DNA from 2 places in the Sporosarcina sp. USHLN248 genome. Region 1 is predicted to be linked to the other one. Evidence: riboswitches for the same ligand, from Rfam matches in the RefSeq annotation. Region 1 holds a riboswitch; the other holds the start of a gene.
What was found. Region 1 has a riboswitch for cobalamin ahead of WFH04_RS07935 (hypothetical protein). Riboswitches for the same ligand answer to the same signal wherever they lie in the genome.

Region 1 (7,839 bases):
TTAGTCCAAGAAAAGCATGACAGGTGAAAGGGGTTCATCAAATGAAAAACGATATTCTTTCAGCATTGCAAGCCGCTAGTCCAGTTACAATAACAGAGCAGATGATTGAGCGTCCCTCGCAAGCGGGGTTAGGCGATTTTGCTTTGCCAACATTTCCATTCGCAAAGGAGCTGCGTACTCCTCCAAAATTGATTGCCGAACAGATCGCTAATGCGATCAACCATCCTGCTATTCAAAGAGCAGAAGCTGTAAACGGCTACGTGAATTTATTTCTCAATCGTTCATCCATCGCCCAAAACTTGCTGGACACGATTGGAGAGCAGAAAGCTTCCTATGGTTCTTTGAATGAAGGCAACGGTGCCAATGTACCGATCGATATGTCTTCTCCTAACATTGCAAAGCCTTTTTCCATGGGGCATCTCCGATCGACTGTTATTGGCAACTCCATTGCTTTGCTGCTCGAAAAGATCGGCTATCGTCCGATTAAAATCAATCATATCGGCGACTGGGGAACTCAGTTCGGAAAACTGCTCACTGCCTACCGCAAATGGGGAAATGAAGTCGAAGTCCGCCAAGCGCCTATTAAGACACTATTGCAGCTTTACATCCGTTTCCATGAAGAAGCGGAAGAAGATCCTACCCTCAATGATGAAGGAAGAGCTGCGTTCAAAGCACTTGAAGAAGGAGACGAAGATGCACTTTCGCTTTGGGAATGGTTTAAAACGGAATCATTAAAGGAATTTCAACGCATATATGATTTGCTCGGAGTTTCTTTCGACTCAACTAACGGAGAAGCTTATTACAACGACAAAATGGAGCCTGTCGTTGAAGAGCTATCCGCTAAAGGATTGTTAGTAGAGTCCGATGGAGCATTAGTCGTGGAGCTGTCGGAAGGGATGCCGCCAAGTTTAATCAAAAAATCAGATGGCGCTACTCTCTATGCAACTCGCGATTTAGCCGCTGCATTGGAACGGAAAAAAGTGTATGATTTCACGAAAGCGATTTACGTAGTAGGAAATGAACAAAGCCTTCATTTCACCCAATTAAAGCAAGTGTTGCAAAAGATGGGCTATGACTGGGCAAATACGATTCACCATGTCTCATTCGGCTTCATATTGAAGGACGGAAAAAAGATGTCGACCCGGAAAGGAAAGATCGTTCTGTTAGAAGAAGTTCTGTCGGAAGCAATTTCGCTTGCTGAGCATACAATTGCTGAAAAAAATCCTACACTGTTCAATAAAAACGAAGTTGCACAAGCAGTTGGCGTCGGCGCAATTATTTTTAGCGATTTGAAACAGCATCGCAAGCATGACATCGAATTCAACTTAAGCAGCATGCTTCAAACCGAAGGAGAAACCGGACCTTACATTCAATATACGCATGCAAGGGCAAATTCCATTTTGCGCAAGGCTGGTATTACCGGACCGTTTACAGTTGAACAAGTGAATGACTATGAATGGGCGATTTTCAAGCTACTATATGCTTTTCCGTCTGTCGTGAAACGGGCAGCAGAAGATTTGGATCCTTCCATCGTAGCTAAATATGCAATTGACCTTTCACAATCATTCAATTCATTTTACGGAAACGTCCATATCCTTTCCGACTTGCCGTTAAAAAATTATAGAATCGCACTTGTTCAAAGCGTTGCTACTGTCCTACAGGAATCATTACGCCTTTTAGGGATGAAAGCACCAAAAGAGATGTAATTCATTATAGGGAATAGAACTTGATTTTACCCACGGTGGCGTATTAAGTTCTTTCCCAGCTGCATTTTGTCATTTGAATGCCTAATCTCCAAGCATTCAAATGATCACGCAGCAAGTCTTCCTCTCGCAGCGATATTCGGCGTGGCAATATTCGTTGTTTGAAACTTCCATTCAACCAATGCTGCTCCGGAAAACGCAAAGTCTCCTTGCATTGATTTCCACATAATCGATTCGCGCTGTCCCGATAAAAGAATGCTGGCCCACCTGAAGCTATTTGGCATTGCAAAAGATGTTTCATAAGGCTGACGGCAGATACTTCAACTTTTCGGATTATAGGGTGCTGTACGCAGGCATCATACTTCTCGTGAAATGCACCGATTTCTTTTTCATCATAAACATCTGGTAACGAAAACCCCATAACCTCCTTAATCTGTCTTAAATCAAATATAAAAAATGATCCATCCGCTTCCACTTGCCGCATAAACAAGTCAGGAATGCAGACCCCTTTCAACGGCAACTCATTCGATAGAAAGGCGAAAACATCAAGATGGAAAATGTCTATATAAAGCCGACTGAAATTACTATTCATTGCCATCATCGCCTTTTGCAATGGAGCCTCTCCAACATAATCCATATAGAGCATTGAACTGAATTCTTCCGCGGTGTGCAGTCTCATCACATTGTCTCCTCCCACTAAAAAGCGATCTGTTCCACCAATCGGGTGGAGCAGATCGCTCATATTGTTCGTAGGAAACTAAACGGAATCGGCCGAAAAAATGCCATGCCGAAAAATCCGTTCGCTCCCCCCTCTCAACCCCCGAAGAAAGTGTCGCTTCAACGATAGACGGCAGGTCTCCTGGCTTTCGCTTCATCCTTCCTCCCTGCCTTCCCGTCTTTTGACAGTGGCATTTAGGGGGAAGTCGGCGATTACAGTTGCGGGGACAGCTCCGGATTTCCGGATTCCCTATTAAACCGATTTCGGTACCGCTCTATCGTTCATATTCGTATTCTTTTACTTCATTTTACCATCAATTGACCGCAATGCAATCCTAGAACTTAAGATAGTTGGAAACGACCTACGATTTCGCGCAATTCACCTGCGATTTGTTTCATTCGATTTGTAGATTCTGCAACACGTTCAAGCTCGCTTTGCTGTGTTGCGGAAGATGCGCTCACTTGCTCTGCGGAAGCCGCAGTCTCTTCAGATACTGCAGACACACTTTGAATCGAAAGAAGTGCTTGATCTCGATGTGATAGCATTTCAGCAAGCTCTGACGAAAACTCTGCAATTGCTTCACTCATTCGCTCCGTCAATTCAGCATTGCGTGCAAAGGAAGCTTCCGTGCTTGAGACCGATTCGTTTTGACCTTCCATCAATGCTAAGTTAGAAGCAACGACTTGTACAGTTTGTTGAGATTCTTCTAAAATTTCCTGTACAGTTTTTTGAATCACTTCAGTTTCTATTCTCGACTGCTCCGCCAATTTGCGAACTTCCTCGGCAACAACCGCAAACCCTTTCCCATGCTCACCGGCACGCGCCGCTTCAATGCTTGCATTCAGCGCCAACAAATTCGTCTGTGCAGTAATATCGTGGATGGAAGCAATGACTTGATCGATTGAACTAATTTTCGATGCCAATGCATCCATTTGCTGACGAACTTTTTCATTCATTTCATTCATCGAACTATTGTGTTCACGCAAATTCTCTACTTCAGACATACCCGTTTCAGTTGAAGCAACCGTTTGATTCGAAAGCTCTTTCATATTTTCTGAAAGAGTGGATAATGCATTGATCTGCTCAGCTAAATCGGCCATTCTACGCCCAGTCTCTTCCGTATCCTCAGACTGCTTCGAAGCACCTTGTGCGATTTCGTTCGTCGCCAATGAAACCTCTTCACTGGAAGCGACAACTTCTTCAAACGCTTGATGTACCCTTGTCGTGGAATCATTCAATTCGATCGATGACTCACGAACTGCATGAATCGCCTCGTTCGTTTGGCGCAGCATATTATTATACGCAAGTGTGACAGCACCGATTTCATCATTGCCTACCTTGCTTTCATCGACATAATGTGTCATATCCCCTGCAGCCGCTTGTTCAATCGATGTTTGCAGCATTGAGAGTGGTCTCATCTGTTTGAAAATATACCAAGCCGTTACAGCCGCCATTAAAATTACCATTACAATACCAAAAATCACTGTCATGAGAAGGACATAATTAAAGGTTTCCATTATTTTCGACTTTTTAATAGATGTTTGCACTGTCCACGTTTCATCGATTCCTTCTAACATGATCGGTGCAAGAACATTAAACGCCATTTCGTCCAAGTTATCCGATTCGGCATATAACGAACCTACTTGCCCTTCGTCAAGCTTCGATTTCATTGCATCCCAGTCCAATAGACTACGCAAATCCGTGCCATTCAAATCCTCTGTTAAACTATTCGCTGTTATTTCACCATTATCCGTCAAGATAGTAGCGTAACCGCCTTCCGGTGCAATGGATGAGACTAAGTCAGTTAAGAATTCAACCGACAAATCTGTCGTCAATACACCGAAAAACTGACCATTCTTATCAATTAACGGTACTGAAATCGTCGTCATCGATATCGTCTGACCGCCTGCATCATACGAATACGGCTCAGTCAGCACAGCTCGTTTTGAGCTTTTAGGCACTTGATACCAGTCACCGTCTCCTTCCGTCTCATATCCTCTTACTGCTTCTATTGTAATTCCATCGCCATCTTTGTATAAGTAAGGAATGAAACGGTCTTCATCATCAAATAACCCTTTATCGGCATCATCGTCAATTGGAATGGAACCCTTTTCCAAAATCGCTGCCACACCCATTGCATCTTCATTCGATGCGAGATTGTTTTCTATGACATCTAAAACTTCTTCAGTTGTCAATTTTCCATCGGCTTGCAGTGTTTCAAAAATACGCTTCGTAGTATTCAAAATTTGATTCGTTTGACTAAATCTATTACTTATTTCTTTCGCATAAAAATTAGTATTTTCAATTGCAAATTCTTCAGCGTCATTTGAGCTCTCCTTATGAATAATAGAGCTTGTCGTAAATGTATAGGCGATAAAAAGGATCAAAAATAGACCGATAATCAGCCCCGACAATTTCCAAGCAATACTTCTCTGTTTCTTCAATTCAGTATCCTCCTACAAAACAATTCTAATCATCACAAAATCAATGCAACATAGAAATGAATGGATCTAAATCCGACTTTTACACGACGTACGAGCAGCATGCTCTTATCGAAATGCCCTATTTTACACATCAGAGCTTTTATACGTCGATCGTCTCAATGATATGTGCGCTTCAACTCTACTCACTTCCACAAATTCATAAAGGGAATTATGAGCGCAGAAAACTGCTTAAAAACGCATAATGCATCATAGAAACGCATACTACGTAAAAATTGCGCATAACTACTTCTGACACGCGCGGAAAGCAATGCAAAATCAGATACTTCTTAACTCAAAGGCGCGTGACTGTTAGTTAAGAAAAATTACCGTCATCCTACGGCATATGTACCTAAAAACAGCGAGATAAATTGCTTCAATTATCACCTTTCCTTATCCTCATTTCTTCATAAAAAATCAACAATAAAAAACTATTAATCTACTGATAATTATACCATTTTCATAACCGAAAACATAGCTAAATACCTAAGATAATGCTATTTATAGTATTTAAGTCCTCTCAATTTTTTCGACATGCAAAAAAGCATCCCATTCACCTTTCAAGGGATGCTTTTCAAATATTATCGATTACAAATATCGATCACTAACTGTACAGATTGCGCTGACTTATCAAGCGCCTTTTTCTCTTCTTCCAATAATGGCAATTCAATCACGCTTTCAATGCCATTGCCGCCTAAAACGGTAGGCACGCCTAAATAAATATCGTGATAGCCATATTCACCTTCCAAATAAGCAATGGATGGCAAAATGCGCTTCTTGTCTTTAATGATTGCTTCAGCCATTTCAACAAGCGAAGCTGCAGGGGCGTAATACGCACTGCCGTTGCCCAATAGGGAAACGATTTCTCCCCCGCCTTTTCTCGTCCGATCGACAATTGCCTGCAAACGATCCGCAGGAATAATCTTTTCAAGCGGAATGCCTCCCGCATATGAATAGCGGACAAGCGGCACCATATCGTCTCCATGACCGCCTAAAACGAACCCAGAAATGTCTTCAACAGAGATATTCAATTCTTCCGCCACGAATGTATTGAAACGAGCTGTATCTAATACGCCAGATTGGCCAATTACACGATTTTTAGGGAAGCCGGTTGTTTTATAGCAAACGTATGTCATCGCGTCTACCGGATTACTTAAAATAAGTACCGTGCTATCTGGAGCATAACGCTTAATTTGCTCAGATACAGCACGCATGATTTTCGCGTTTGTCGCTACTAAGTCATCCCTGCTCATACCTGGCTTTCTTGCAATTCCAGCTGTCACAATCACCATATCTGCGTCTTGAATATCTTCATAGTTGGAAGTACCAATGATTTTCGCATCAAAGTTTTGTACGGGGCCAGTTTGAAGAAGATCCAGAGCCTTCCCCTTTGTAGGGTTGACCAAATCAGGAATATCTACTAACACGACATCGCCCAACTCTTTTTGCGCAAGCATCAATGCAACTGTCGCACCAGTGTATCCTGCCCCGACAACAGCAATTTTATGTCTGCGAAAAGCCATATCCACTCATCCTTTCCGCGATTATGATTTCTTCGTTGTTTTCGGTTTTGAAGCTTTCGCAGGTTCCGCCAATTTTTCTTGCTTCTCGGCAGATTGCTGTTCAACCTTCTCATTAGGCTTCACCATTCCATAGACGGACTCATCCGGTCTTGGAATAACATGAGCGCCCAACAATTCGCCGACTCTTGCCGCAGCATCCTTGCCTGCATCTACTGCCGCTTGAACAGCACCAACATCGCCTTGCACGATAACTGTCACAATGCCGCCGTCGACTTTCTCTTGGCTGACCAATGAAACATTGGATGCCTTAATCATCGCATCTGCCGCTTCAATGGAGCCGATCAAACCTTTCGTCTCAATCATCCCGATCGCTTGACTCATCGTAATCGCCCCTTTCCACTTCAGTCGAATCAATGATTCCTATGATGACCGCATCAATAGGAATCGGATTATCTTTCATAATGTAACGCGAAGAGCCTCCGCTCGTAACAAGGACATCATCACCTATGCCCGCACCAATCCGGTCTGCCGCGACAAACTGCGTCTGGTTCGGCTTTCCGAAAGCATCCAAAGGCTGAACGATTAATAACTTCAATCCTTGCAAGCCATCTTCTTTACGCGTAGCCCAAACATTACCAATCACTCTTCCCATTCGCATGCGTCATCACACCTTTTACTTAATGGAAATCACTTTTCCGATCTCTCTTGCTGTATCTTTTGCAAGTGCCGTCACAATCGTTCCTTTATCGACAACGATTTCATCTTCTTGAATGGCACGAATGTCTTCATTTGAAAGCAATTTCTTTTTGAAATAAAACGCTTTTTTCTCTGGTTGCACCTGAACTTCATTATGCGTAGCAACTACGTCATTTGAACACTCAACACCCGGCTTTCTTAGCTTGCCGATTGTTCCTTGCGTAATAAACCCTGCATTTGCTTCGTCCGTATCTATATGCATTTCCAGTCGATAGCGCTCAGAGACTCGAATTTTCACTTGATTAAACGAGATTGGACGAATCCCTTCGACATCTATCGTAACAAAATCGCCGTCCCGCACGCCTAACCGGTCTGCGTCTTTCGGTTCCATATGAATATGGGATTGGGCGACAATTAGCCCTTCATCCAAATAAAGGCTGCCTTTCGGCCCGATCAACGTAATGCCTGCAGATCCCGCAATATTCCCGGATTCGCGAAGCGGTGGCTTGACGCCTAATTTCATAGCATCAGTCCAGCTCACTTCCACTTGGGACAATGAACGGGCAGGGCCAAGGATCCGCACTTTTTCGATGCTTCCCCTTGGACCCGCAATGACAACTGTTTCATTTGCAGCGAATTGACCCGGTTGAGACAAATCGGATCGTTTCGTCAGCTCATATCCTTTTCCAAACAGAACTTCAATATGCTCCGGTTTTAAA
Region 2 (7,839 bases), on a different contig from region 1:
GAAAACTTCTGAATTGCTCAATGCGTGTCATGTGCATAACGTCCTCGATGACTTGCTTATCTTCCGGAGATAGTCGCTTGAAGAGACCGGTCTGATGGGGATATCGCCCAAGGCTTACGATTTCTTCGACAGTGAAATCAAATGTTACTTGGCTTTCTTGGGCAAGCACAGCCACTTTCCGTGCCTTCTCTAACTTTGTTAGTTGCGACATCGGTTTCCCGTCAATCAAAATGGAGCCGGATGTGATCGGCAGTTGACCGGTAATCAATTTGAAAATTGTCGATTTACCGCTACCGTTCGGTCCTAATAGAGCGAAGAATTCCCCTTTACGGATTTCGAATTGGAGATCACGGATAATTGGCTTTTTCCCATAACCGCCTGTTAGATGTTCGACTGTGATCATCGCTGTTCCCCTCTTCCAATTCGATCTCGGATTAATAGAAATGCAAATACAGGTGCTCCGATTAGAGCGGTAATAACACCGATCGGCAACTCTTTCGGAGCGATCACTGTCCGTGCAAGCAAATCAGCCAAGACAAGAAATGCACCGCCAAGAAGCATGGACAACGGGAGGACATTCCGGTGGTTCGGTCCAGTCATGAGCCGTACTAAGTGGGGGACAACTAATCCGACGAAACCGATCGATCCAGAAACGGCGACTGCCGATCCGGTAAGGAGAGATGCACCAATCAAAATGAGTATTTTACCCCGCTTCACATTGACCCCGATATGATCTGCAGCTTCTTCGCCAAGAGCTAAAGCGTTCAGTTCCCGATAATGGGCTAGTAGGATGATTGCTCCAATCACAAGGAAGGGGATGATCAGCTGCACATGGCTCCAACCACGCATGGCTACGCTTCCGTATAGCCAATAAATGATTTGCGCCATCGCATCTCGATCTCCTAATGCAATCATTAACGAAGTAAGTGCTCCTACGAAAGCGCCGACAATAATCCCGGCAAGGATGATCGTTTCGATCGCCAAGCTTCGACTGCTTAACCTAACTAGGCCGAAGACGATAAATAATGTGAAAAATCCGCTTAGAATAGCGACGATTGGCAATGTATAGCTGCCGAGCCCCCAAATTGTATATTGAAAAAATAGAACTGTTACGGCACCTAAGGCAGAACCTGATGAGACACCGATCGTGTAGGGGTCGGCTAAAGGATTTCTGAGAAGTCCTTGGAATGCGGCACCGGCAAGCGAAAGGGAAGCACCGACAAGGAAGGCCAATAATACGCGGGGAACACGGATGTTCCAAATAATTAGCTCCTCGTTTCTCGGAACCTCTGTCAGCCAACCAAGCCCAAATGTTTTATCTGTCACGACATGAAGAATAGTCGATATCGGAAACTTTACACTGCTGACGAATATGCCAAGAAGGGTTGCACAAAGTACAACCCCGATACTTGCGATATAAAGATAGGTAATTTTATTCCCCAAAAACTTCCGGATAAATAAGTTTCGCAAGCTGCTCGACTCCTTCAATTAGGCGTGGACCTGGACGTGTAACCGTATCACTATCAACGTCAAACACTTGTCCATTTTTTACAGCATTGACTTCCTGCCATCCATCACGGGCCAATACGCCATCTGCAGGATTCTCTACATAGTAGCCATATGTTGTAATGATGACGTCCGGATTAAGGGCCACAATTTCTTCTTCGGTCAATTTCACCCAACCCTCATGTGCTTCCGCGGCGTTTACAGCATGAATGGTTTGAAGCATTTCATGCATGAATGTATTCGTTCCAGTCGTAAAGATATCCGGTTCGGGTGAAACTTCAACCCAAACTTTTTTGGGATTTGTAATCTCTTTTGCTTTTTCTTCAATTGCAGCACGGCGATCTTTCATATCTTGAATAATTTCATCTGCTTTGTCTTCCGTGCCTGTAGCAGTTGCAAGCATTTTCATCGTGTTGTAGGCATCGTCGAATGAAGTGGCGCTGCCTGTAACGACAACTTTAATGCCCGCATCTTCATATTGTTTCAGGATGTTTTCATGGTTATCAAAATGATATTTTGTAGCAAACACGACATCCGGCAAAAGTGTCATGATTAACTCGGCATCCATATCTTGTCCGCCGACTTTCTGTACTTCCAGCGCTTCTTGAGGGTAGTTGCAGTAATCGGATACGCCGATGAGACGATCCCCTACACCAAGGGCGTATAAAATTTCTGTGTTGCTCGTCTGGATCGAGATGAGCGTTTCAGGTTCTTCCTCGATGGTCACTTCACGTCCAGCATCATCGGTAAATGTGACAGGGAAAAGTGCCTCATCTTTATTTGTCTCTTGAGTTTTATCCGTTTCAGTTAATTGACCTTCTTGGCCCGATTGCTTCGCAGGGTTTGCCGATTCTGATCCGCATCCAGCCAAAATGGCCATGGATAAGACAAAGATTAGGCTGAATAGTCCCCAACGTTTCATCATGTTTTGCAAAATTATAGTCCTCCTTTTGTTGGTGAACGTCAAAAAAGCGCTTTTCCTCGGGGGAAAGCGCATGAAAATAAGAACGGCTGTCATCAAATCCAAAAGGACGGCAAAACCGATATTTCAAGCATTCCTATATCCCGAGGAAGCCGATAATCGAAATAGGCAGGTCTCCTGACTTACGGTTCAACGGATGGTCCCTCCTTCCCACGCTATTAGCGCAGTGGATAAATGGGACGTTCCTCGACGATTACAGTGACGGGTTCGTGTTGGATTCTCACCAACTTCCCTCTTAGTCTCAAACAGTTTTATAGCAACGGTTTGAAAAACCTATTTCTACTATTCTTTTTTAACGTTTTAGCTCATGCCAAGTATATAGAAGTGAGAATGGTTTGTAAACTTTATATTGATATAGTATTAATGCGAATAATGTGTTTCTTCTTTAAACGCATCATGAAAACGTAATAAACCGATTTGGAGAAAGGCGGCCGAATAAGGTTTACTTATATACGATAGGATGGGCATTCTTCAAATATGAAACTTTCACTTTGCTTATTCCGTAAAATAAAAGTAAGAAGAGGTGAATGCAATGAGATGGAGTAATTTTATTTCGATATTGGCTTTCATAGTTCTTTTAGTAATTCCGGTTACAGCAAATGCTGTTGAATTCGAAATTTCCGATGTTCAAATTGATGTCTACCTAAAAGAAAATGGACATGTGGATGTCGTTGAAAAGCATACGTATGATTTTGATGGAAAATTTAATGGGATTTCCCGTGAGATTAGCCCGAAAAAAGGATCTTCCATTGATCGTTTTGAAGCCTATGAAAACGGTAAATTATTGAAGGTTGAAAAAAAGGGGCAGCTTTATAAAGTTTATCGATCAGGGAAAAATGAAACTGTACGCTTTGAGCTGCATTATCAAATTGGAAATGGTGTAGAGAAGTATGAAGATGGAGCGCAATTTTATTGGCCATTTTTTGATAAAAGAAATGAAACGGATTACGGTAAACTGAAAATATCTGTGCATCCACCCGCGAAAGCAATGGATGTAGATTATCTTGGGTATGACGCTGCTTATGGAAAGGGCGTCCTTGAAGCAGATGGAGTTGTCGTTTTTGACTTCGGTAAAGTTCCGGACAGTACGAACGGCGATATCCGAGTCATTTATGAGCCTTCTCTATTTTCAAGTATAAATGCAGAAAAGGGAACAATCCGTGATGCGTTGAAGGCGGATAAGGAGAAAATTGAAGAAGATCGGACTGCGTTTCTAACGGCGCAGAAAAGTATGGGGAAAGTCGGTAGCTACTCAATAATAGCTTTTGTTGCCTTTTTATTCGGACTGCTTGTGTACATGGTTATGAAGAGGAAAGATAATCGAGAAATGGTGCACTCGTTAATGGAGGACGGTTTCATTCCGAAAGAAACGTTATCAATGCCGGCGACGATTTATTATACTCACCCTTCTGGGCTTGGACCTGAGGTGATGTCTGCTTCGTTATTGGATTTAATTAGAAAAGGCTATGTGAAACAAGTAACAGACGAGTCTTTTGGACTTCTACATACATCTGGTGTCAATAATCATGAAGCAGCACTAATCGATTTATTGTTTAACGAAGTTGGAGATGGTGAACAATTTACGCTTGAGGATTTGAAGACGTATACGAAAAACGAAGAAAATCATGAATCGTATAGTAATACACTTCATACTTGGAAAACTGCAATTTTACAGGAAGTGAAAGATGCTCAACTATATGAAGAGAAAATTGGGTTACGCTGGTCAGCGGGTTTATTAAGCATTGCGCTTATTCCGGTCATTGTGCAGTTGGGACGCTATGAAGTATATCTCTCTATGGCAATTTTGATTGGACTAGCGCTCGTTGGGCTGTGTATTGCATTCTTTTACAAACCTCGAAATTTGAAAGGTTTACAAATAAAGGAAGAATGGAAACGATTTAGAAAACACTTTGAGCAAGTGAGCGCGGAAGAGTGGGAGAGGTTGCCTGTCGACGATAAATACCGAGCATATATTTATGGAATCGGTGTGAAAGATGGTAAGTTAGAAAAGCTATACAACGAATTTGAACGAGCCGAACAGCGTTCAGATCGTAAAAATGATCATTATTATGCTGCCTATAATCCTATGTTCATGACGCAAACATTTGCAACAGCCAATAACGATGCCTCTCCTTCTTCAAGTGGAAGTTCCACTTCGATTTCATCTGGAGGTGGTGGCGTCGGAGGCGGCGGTGGAGGATCTGGTGCGTTTTAACTTAATCTATAAGAGCGGTGCCGGGCATATGAAGTCCGGTCTATTCCGCTAGGTAGGAGAGTGCAAAATGGAAAGTAACGTTTTTGAACAAATGGCAAAAAAATACGATACAGAAGAAAGAATCGAGTTGTCTAAAGTGATCATCAAGGAAGTAAGATCGGAGCTGAGCGATCGTGCATCAAAATCTTTAATAGACTATGGGAGCGGCACTGGCCTAATTGGGCTTGAAGTTGCGGATTTGGTTGATTCTGTTTTATTGGTTGATTCATCAGAGCAAATGCTAGAGGTTGCGGATGCTAAAATATCCAATAAAGGAATTACGAATGCGAAAGTGCTTTCTTCCGATTTTACGATAGGGAATCCTGGGCTGAAGGCAGACATCGTTTTACTATCATTAGTTCTTCTTCATATACCGGAGACGAAGAAAATTTTACATGAACTATTCGAAGTATTGAACGATGGGGGCAAGCTAATCATTATTGATTTTGATAAAAACGATAAAATAAGCCACCCGAAAGTCCATAACGGCTTTTTGCATGATGAATTGGAGAAAGTGTTGGCTGAAGTTGGCTTTACTTCAATTGATATTAAAACATTCCATCATGGGAAAAATATTTTTATGAAGAAGGATGCATCGATGTTCATATGCACCTGTATGAAGTGATTCTTAACTCTTATAAAATATGCCTTTTAACAAATTGACAATGCCATTAGGATAAATGCTCTTTTGGCCTGAAAATAGATCTTCCTTATATATCCACTTTGCAGTCGTTACTTTAGTTTGTTCTTTTACTGCAAAGGTTGCATTCTCATAAAGTTTTTTATCTACAAGCTCCACTAAATAGATTTGAGTAATTTCATGTCCAATATTGCCCTCTATTGTAAATATATTTTCGAGACATGCTATATATCGAATAATACTGATTTCGGCACCTATTTCTTCGCGGAATTCTCTTATTAATGTCTCGTCGGACGTCTCGCCAAACTCAATCGTCCCACCGATCGGACGATAATAATAACCATTTCCTTGTGAGTGTTTCCCTATTTTCTCCTCTAAAAGGATATCGTCTTCTTTAATGATGATTCCTAAAGCGGTAGCTCGAGGATGCATGTAGTGACACCTCCTATTTTTCAAAATAAAGCTCCCAATGCAGCCCGCATCCCGGATTGAATTCCGCATGGCATGAAGGGCATTTGTACTGGGAGTTTTTATATTCTTCAATCGTCATTTCATGCTTGCATATACCGCACAAGACAGCTTTTTCATTAAACTGATCCTTTGGCCATACTTTATGAGTACCGCAACCAGATTCTTCATGGCATGAATAGCATGGAAAATACATTTTGCAGCAATGAAACTTTATTGCAATAATATCTACCTTTGAGTTGTAATGTTTACATCTAGTTTCTTCGTCTATAATGCTTCCCATCACTTGAAATTCTCTCATTTTCTCCCTCATACTTTCGTGTAATTTATACAAAAACGCACATCCTATTTGAAAAAGGACTGATGTTATGATTACTGAATTTCCCGTTGTCCATACAAATATTTGGGACGCATTTTGGGCTGTGCCTGTTGTATTGATAATTGTGCTATTGGCGAAATGGGTGTTTAAAGTGCCTTCAAGTTGGTTGTCTACCGTTGCGACCGTTACAGCTTTGTTGTTATCTGTTTTTGTAAGTCATCCTCATAATTTAGCGGCAGGAATTTTTATGGGATTCTTTTATGGCGGTGCGGCGATCGGCATTATTTATTCTGTAAAGCAAAGTTATTTGGCGTATCGCACAACGGAATAAATTACTTTAGCGGGCAAAATCCGCATTGCATTAACCCCGGTACGTCTTTTGACAGGCAGCATGTCGTCCGGACTGTCGTGTTCAGCAGTTCGGATGGTTCTTTGCCTTTCAAGTACGCTGCGAAACGGGAACGGGGGGCGATGCTTTCCCAAGTTCGATCGTCCTTCAGAATTTGAAGGTCTAATTGAGCTTCCTCTGACGTCCCCGGATTGTTCAATAAAACATGATATTGCCAAAGTAAAAAGCCGAAAATATTCTCCCATAATGTTATCGGGGAAACAGCAGCAGTTTTACGGATTTGTCGAATAACGCTGTCCGCCATACTTAAAATGCCGCGGATAACAGCAATCCGATCCTCTTCATCGACAGACTTCCAATCCCCCGTTTCGATAAACGTACTGACGGTGCGATTGCCGTACTCTTCCAATGCACCAAATTTCATCCGTTCCGCAGGTCCATCCCATATTTCATCATACATCGTAAGGTTTGTTAGCTGCATCGCAATCATCATGCCAAACCGCCGCATGAAAAACGATGCCGCAACTGTCAAATTAGGGCTTGAGCTGACAGCTTGAACGAGAAGAAGACAATCCCTATTTTTCTCGTCATGTAAAAGCTCTTCAAGTGAAAATAAGGGACGTTGCGGGTTTTCCAAATAGATACTATAATTATTCAATTGCTGAATTTGATCATTCGTTAATTTTGTCATATTTTTATTATACGTATGTTCACACTTTTCAACAAGTTGAGCGAGCGCTCAGTCTATAATATACTGAATAAAAAGAAATAGGGAAGTGTGACGAATGACGAAGCTTTTGCACCCACTTCAATTCATCGATTTGCTTGATAAAGGCTCGGATATTATCATTCCACTTTCAAATGGGGAACCTCATGGGATATTGGATTTGCTTGAAGCCCATTATGAGAAGTTGGATAACGTTAAAGTGCACCAAATGTTGACGCTGCATGAACGTGATTATATAAATGGAAAAATGAAAGGGCATCTCTCTCATATTTCTTATTTTCTGAGCGGGGCAACGAGGAAAGCTTATTGGGAAGGTCATGTTGAATTAATTCCTAATCGATTTCAGGAAATGTATCAATTGCTAAGGAAGACGGTGAAGAAACCGATTGTGATGGCTGTTGCATCGCCAATGGACGAGCACGGTTATTTTTCACTTGGTACACAGGCTGATTATGCGGCTGAATTTATCGGGAAGGTTCCTTTCGTATTGGAAGTGAATCGCTATATGCCGCGAACTTTCGGAAAAAATCAAATTCATATTAGTCAAATTGCTGGATTTATTGAAAATGACTTGCCGTTGACGGAAGAAAAATC

Region 2: linked by a shared signal. The riboswitch ahead of WFH04_RS13745 (ABC transporter substrate-binding protein) and the one ahead of WFH04_RS07935 (hypothetical protein) in region 1 are both predicted to bind cobalamin.

Annotation. Positions count from the first base shown of each region.
Region 1 covers NZ_JBBCZC010000015.1:31,820-39,658, forward strand. Annotated here, with positions in the region: gene argS (arginine--tRNA ligase) at 42-1,706, shown strand; gene WFH04_RS07935 (hypothetical protein) at 1,750-2,382, opposite strand; cobalamin riboswitch at 2,536-2,711, opposite strand; gene WFH04_RS07940 (methyl-accepting chemotaxis protein) at 2,763-4,865, opposite strand; gene mdh (malate dehydrogenase) at 5,483-6,424, opposite strand; gene WFH04_RS07950 (BMC domain-containing protein) at 6,446-6,805, opposite strand; gene WFH04_RS07955 (EutN/CcmL family microcompartment protein) at 6,780-7,082, opposite strand; gene pduL (phosphate propanoyltransferase) at 7,098-7,839, opposite strand, start outside.
Region 2 covers NZ_JBBCZC010000035.1:29,683-37,521, forward strand. Annotated here, with positions in the region: gene WFH04_RS13735 (ABC transporter ATP-binding protein) at 1-403, opposite strand, end outside; gene WFH04_RS13740 (FecCD family ABC transporter permease) at 400-1,470, opposite strand; gene WFH04_RS13745 (ABC transporter substrate-binding protein) at 1,433-2,428, opposite strand; cobalamin riboswitch at 2,579-2,780, opposite strand; gene WFH04_RS13750 (DUF2207 domain-containing protein) at 3,021-4,703, shown strand; gene WFH04_RS13755 (class I SAM-dependent methyltransferase) at 4,771-5,367, shown strand; gene WFH04_RS13760 (NUDIX hydrolase) at 5,371-5,814, opposite strand; gene WFH04_RS13765 (CHY zinc finger protein) at 5,828-6,163, opposite strand; gene WFH04_RS13770 (hypothetical protein) at 6,219-6,500, shown strand; gene WFH04_RS13775 (hypothetical protein) at 6,502-7,209, opposite strand; gene WFH04_RS13780 (acetyl-CoA hydrolase/transferase family protein) at 7,304-7,839, shown strand, end outside.